One region of the Vibrio sp. SCP2 genome, then DNA from elsewhere that is predicted to be linked to it. Evidence: predicted binding sites of a transcription regulator. Region 1 holds the regulator's gene; the other holds the start of a gene.
What was found. The regulator PurR, encoded in region 1, represses purine synthesis genes. The targets are predictions, from matches to a motif close to TNANGNAAACGTTTNCNTNA.
Positions count from the first base shown of each region.

Region 2: a site for PurR is predicted at 1,476-1,495, ahead of AC5O63_RS12445 (inosine/guanosine kinase). Genes of this name have one in related genera too.

Region 1 covers NZ_JCAFVV010000003.1:408,431-411,594, forward strand. The annotation lists gene torD (molecular chaperone TorD) at 51-698, shown strand; gene purR (HTH-type transcriptional repressor PurR) at 910-1,917, shown strand; cyclic di-GMP riboswitch class I at 2,062-2,148, shown strand; gene AC5O63_RS13000 (TfoX/Sxy family DNA transformation protein) at 2,282-2,872, shown strand; gene AC5O63_RS13005 (TVP38/TMEM64 family protein) at 3,023-3,164, shown strand, end outside.
Region 2 covers NZ_JCAFVV010000003.1:289,577-292,740, reverse strand. The annotation lists gene mnmA (tRNA 2-thiouridine(34) synthase MnmA) at 1-886, opposite strand, end outside; gene AC5O63_RS12450 (hypothetical protein) at 1,082-1,351, shown strand; gene AC5O63_RS12445 (inosine/guanosine kinase) at 1,585-2,889, shown strand; gene AC5O63_RS12440 (H-NS family histone-like protein) at 2,994-3,164, opposite strand, start outside.

The DNA of each region.
Region 1 (3,164 bases):
TCATTTTTATTAGTTACACTAATAGGTAGTTATTTTGGGAGTGATACCTAATGCAAGAAATCAAAGCATTCAACGAGAAACGTGCGGAAATCTATTGGTGGCTTTCAAGCCTTTACGCCAAAGAGTTAACTGAAGAGAACCTTGAGCAGTACCATTCAGCTCAAATCCGCTCTTTCCTTACTGGCCTTGGCGAGAATGCCGCTCTTAAACCGTCGATTGATCGTGTCATTGATGCACTTAATCGCTTAATCGATCGCGAAGATGCACAACTAGAGCTTGCTGCTGATTTTTGTGATCTATTTTTGAAGTCTGACCGCGACTCTGCACTACCTTACGCTTCAATGTACATTGGAGAGACTGGCCTGCTTAACGACAAACCAGCGAAAGAGATGGAAGCGTTAATGCTAGAGCATGGTGTTGCTGTCGATGAAGGCTTAAATGAACCTGCTGACCATATTGCCATTGAGCTGGATTTTCTCGGCAACCTCATCATTCGCTCTAATGAGCTTGAGCAAGAGCGTCATATTGAAGAAGCACTGATCGAGCAAGAGGGCTTCATTCGTCAGCACCTTCTAAGTTGGACCCCTAAGTTTTCAGCTAAGTGTCAAACACTCGATGAGTTCGGTTTTTACTCGGCGATCGCTTCTCTCACAGTGGCATTCTTAGAGTTAGATTGCACATACTTAATTGGTGAATAGAGTCTGACAATGTGAACTGACACAGGTCAGTTCGAAGAAATGTGTTTGCCCTAAGTCGGATTGCGGTCTAAAATCGTGACCGCAAACGATAAAAATGAACTATTCAAATACAAACCGCTAAATAAGAGCGGTTTTTGTGTTTCTGATACTTTCTGCCAACTTATTCTAAACTGAATATATTCTCGTGGCAGTCATCGACAGGACAAAATTTATGGCCACTATTAAAGACGTTGCTCGCCTTGCTGGTGTTTCAACAACCACTGTGTCTCACGTGATTAACAAAACACGCTTTGTTGCCGAAGCGACACAAGAAAAAGTGATGGAAGCGGTAACCGAGCTTAATTATGCACCGAGTGCAGTTGCTCGTAGTCTTAAGTGCAACACTACTCGTACAATCGGTATGTTAGTGACGCAATCGACGAACCTATTTTTCTCAGAAGTTATCGACGGCGTAGAAAGCTACTGTTACCGCCAAGGTTACACCTTGATTCTGTGTAATACAGGCGGCATCTATGAAAAACAACGCGACTACATTCGCATGCTGGCTGAAAAGCGCGTAGATGGCATCTTAGTGATGTGTTCAGACCTGACCGAAGAGCTGAGCGAAATGCTTGATCGCCACAAAGATATTCCAAAAGTAGTTATGGATTGGGGCCCAGAAAGTTCTCAAGCAGATAAGATCATCGATAACTCAGAAGAAGGCGGCTACTTAGCAACCAAATACCTAATTGAACGTGGTCACACTGACATCGCTTGTTTAAGTGGTCACTTCGAAAAAGCAGCATGTGTTGAGCGTATTAGTGGCTTTAAGCGTGCCATGGCCGAAGCGGAACTACCGGTAAATGAAGATTGGATTCTTGAAGGTAACTTCGAATGTGATACAGCGGTATTGGCGGCAGATAAAATTGTTGCAATGGATAAAAAGCCAACAGCCGTGTTCTGTTTTAATGACACCATGGCACTTGGTTTAATGAGCCGTCTACAACAGAAAGGCATTCAAATACCTCAAGATATCTCAGTAATCGGCTACGATAATATTGAACTGGCCGAGTACTTCTCTCCGCCACTTACAACGGTTCACCAACCCAAACGTCGTGTTGGTAAGAATGCCTTTGAAATTCTTCTTGAGCGAATTAAAGACAAAGAGCACGAAAAACGCGTGTTTGAGATGCACCCAGAGATTGTTGAGCGTAATACCGTTCGTAATCTAAATAAATAACCTTAAGTCAGACGCTTAGCTAGTAGCCGTACTATTGGCTAAGCGTATATCTCTCCTCTATTTATTGAACCAATGTCACATTTATCCTATACAAACGTGATGTTCTGCGCAGAATTTATTTATTCTTAAAGTGTTCGATTAATGCCACGAACAGGGCAAACCATTCCGAAAGGATGGGACGCAAAGCCTCCGGCCTTAAACAATTTATTGTCTGGTAGCGGGGTTGCCGATGGCGAATATGCAAACTGTCATACCGCTTTTACTTGCACTCGTATGACACCTTACTGACAATGTCTCTGCATAATTTTGCTAATCTCTCGGACCTGCATTGGTGGCGTATACTTATACACCGAGAAAACACAGCATGGATAAACCAATACTAAAAGACTCAATGCGTTTATTTGAGCAGCTAGGACATATCAAGTCTCGCTCAATGTTTGGTGGCTTTGGCATTTTTGCTGATGACACTATGTTCGCACTTGTCGTCAACGATAAGCTTCACGTACGCGCGGACGCGGCTCTCGCTAAACAGTTTAAATCTCAAGGGCTAGAACCTTACGTATACAAAAAACGCGGCTTTCCCGTAGTGACGAAGTATTTTGCGCTTTGTGATGACTGGGCAGCAGACGCAGGTAAAACGTTAAAGATTGCGACTGTCGCTTTAAAAGCAGCAAACCAAGAGAAGCAAACCCAATCGCAAGCGAAGCCGAACCGTTTGAAGGATCTGCCGAACTTAAGGTTAGCGACTGAGCGTATGCTCAAGAAAGCAGGTATAGACACGGTTGAAAACCTAGAAGAAGTGGGTGCCGTACACGCTTTTAAGGCTATACAGTCCACACACTCTGCCGATGTCAACATCGAACTTCTCTGGGCTTTAGAAGGCGCAATTAAAGGCACACACTGGTCGGTAATCCCACAAAGCCGACGTCAGGAGCTGTTAACGCAAGTCAGCTAATCCAATACAATATATGTAGAAGAAGTCAGCCTTAGTGCTGACTTTTTTTATTGCTTTTTATCTGCAGTTTGAAATTTGTCGCTTGCTTTCCCTGTCTTGTCTAGTAACACTAATATTTGATATCCATGAAATTAAATGGAGCTGCTCAACATGAATAAAAAGATCATCCTAGGAATTGTTTTCGTCGCTTTGATTGTTTTGCTTGGCGTTAATTTTGGCCAGTATCTCACGCTAGAAAACGCTAAAGCCCAACAAGCAGAGCTTGCAGCATTTATCGCTGACAACTTTACTA
Region 2 (3,164 bases), 120 kb from region 1:
CTTGAGATTTGAGCATTGGGTGATTTTTACCTTGAACAGCAATTAAGACATTGCGCTTAAGATCTTTGTCACCAACGAACCACGGGTCTTCATTACCGCCACCGCCTTTTTGGCCGCCGATATGCAGGCCTTTACGTTGACCTAAGGTGTGGTACATCAATCCGTTGTGCTTACCAATCACTTTACCTTCTGGTGTTTCAATGTCGCCTGGTTGCGCTGGTAGATAGCGGCCTAGGAAATCTGTGAACTTACGTTCGCCAATGAAACAGATACCAGTAGAGTCTTTTTTCTTCGCTGTGATCAGATCTTGTTCTTCCGCAATGCGGCGAACTTCTGGTTTCTCTAAATCACCAACAGGGAATAGGCTGCGAGCAACCTGCTCGCTGCTTAGCGTGTACAGGAAGTAGCTTTGGTCTTTGTTGTTGTCTAAACCACGAAGCATGCGTGGCTTGTCGCCATTTTCAACTTCTTCTGGAGTAGGGAATGTACGGCGTACATAGTGACCCATAGCGATATAGTCTGCGTCGAGCACTTCATCTGCAAACTCTAAGAATGCTTTAAACTTGATCTCTTTGTTGCACAGAATATCTGGGTTAGGTGTACGACCTGCTTTGTATTCAGCAAGGAAATACTCGAATACGTTATCCCAATATTCCGCAGCAAAGTTAATCGTGTGCAGGTGAATGCCTAGCTTGTCACAGACCGCTTGCGCATCGGCAAGATCTTCAGCTGCTGTACAGTATTCTTCGTTGTCATCTTCTTCCCAGTTTTTCATAAACAGGCCTTCAACTTGGTAGCCTTGCTGCTTAAGAAGATACGCAGATACAGATGAATCAACGCCACCGGACATGCCAACGATGACTTTCTTTTGACTGTTGTCAGACATTACTAAACACCACTTAATTTAACTGGACGCAGATTTTATCAGAAAGCATAGCGAGGGGACAGATCCGAGATCGAACTCACACTTCGATTTCGGGTGTTTATTAGACGTTTGCTTAGTGAAAATCGCGGAAACTTGACTATTAAACTTGTATATGTGGCATAGTGGCGAAAATTCAAGAGAGCCAGAGTGAATCTAATGAGCGAAGAAAACCAAATCATCGAAGAAGCCCAGTTGATTGAAGTTATCGAAAACCAACTAGAAGATGGAAATCCAGTTAAGGTGAAAGAAACCTTAATGCGTTTGATGATGACGGGCACGCCTCGTGAAGACGCTATCGCTATGATGGCGTGTGCAGTAGCGATTGAAATCTTTGATGTAATGAAAAACGAAGGTGAGTTCAACTTGAAGCGCTACGCTGAGAACCTAGATCGCTTACCGGATCTTAGCTTTATGGAAGGTGAATAAGTCACAACTCCATTGGTTAAAACAGCCAGCCTATAACGATAAGAGCACTCATCAAAAGTGGGTGCTTCATCGATCGACCATCCCACTTATTTATTACATTCAGAGCCGCTCAGATTTTAATTGTTGATGCAAACGTTTGCTATAATACCTTTTGTTGCCGTCCTAAAACCTGCAAGGTAGAATCCGGCATCCTTTCATCCCTTATTCAGATTCTTTACTGCAGAAGCATTGTTATGAAATTTCCTGGTCAACGTAAATCGAAGCATTACTTTCCTGTTCACGCTCGCGATCCATTAGTGAGTCAATCACAAGAAAGTAAAAAAATGTCGCGCACGCATATTATCGGCATTGATCAAACTCTTGTTGATATTGAGGCCAAAGTAAGCAGTGAGCTTATCGAAAAATACCAACTGAGTAAGGGACACTCGCTCGTTATTGATGATGAGACTGCTGAAGCGCTATATAACGAACTTAAAGAACGTGATTTGATAACCAATGAATATGCTGGTGGTACGATTGGTAATACGCTCCACAACTATTCAGTACTGGCTGATGACCGCTCTACGCTCTTAGGCGTAATGAGCCAAGATATTAAAATTGGCAGTTATGGTTACCGCTACTTATGCAATACATCAAGCCGTATGGATCTAAACCACCTTCAAGGTGTCGACGGGGCTATTGGTCGCTGTTTCGCATTAATTACCGAAGATGGTGAGCGTACTTTCGCTATTAGTGAAGGGCAAATGAACCAACTTCATCCAGATAGCATTCCTGAGAAAATATTTAAAAATGCTTCTGCTTTGGTATTAACCGCTTATTTGGTGCGTTGTAAGAAGGGCGACCCAATGCCTGAAGCGACGATGAGAGCGATCGAGTACGCAAAAAAACATGACGTACCTGTCGTACTGACTCTAGGCACTAAATTCGTTATTCAAGATGATCCAAAGTTCTGGCAAGACTTTTTAAACGATCATGTTTCAGTAGTAGCAATGAATGAAGATGAAGCGGAAGCACTAACCGGAGAGTCTGATCCACTTGCAGCTTCTGATAAAACGCTAGAGTGGGTTGATTTAGTATTATGTACCGCAGGGCCAGTCGGTCTATTTATGGCGGGTTATACTGAAGAATCTGCAAAACGTGAAACGTCTTTGCCATTATTGCCGGGCAGTATTGCAGAATTTAACCGCTACGAATTTAGCCGACCTGCTTCAAAAGGGCTTTGCGATAATCCAATTAAAGTTTACTCGCATATTTCGCCTTATATGGGTGGCCCTGAGAAAATTAAGAATACAAATGGTGCTGGTGATGCGGCTCTTTCTGCTTTATTACATGATATGGCAGCGAATAAATACCATAAAGAAAATGTGCCTAACTCAAGTAAGCACGCACATTCATACTTAACTTATTCATCGTTCTCGCAAGTATGTAAATACTCTAATCGCGCCAGTTACGAAGTGTTAGTGCAGCATTCACCGCGTTTATCTCGTGGACTTCCTGAGCGAGAAGATAGCTTGGAAGAAGCGTACTGGGAACGTTAATTCCGTTATTGAACGATAAAAGCCTCATTAAATTGAGGCTTTTTTACTTGCGGCAATAATAAAAAAGCGCCATATAGGCGCTTTTTGTAAATCATTAAAAGTGATTAGATTAGGAAGTCGTCTAGTGACTTGCCAGCATCTAGTTGCTCTTGGATTACTGAAGGTGTACGACCTTGACCTGTCCAAGTTTTCTCTTCACCAGAAGCATCTACATATTTATATTTTGCTGGGCGAGGAGCACGCTTCGCTTTTGGCTTACTTCCTTTAGACTCACC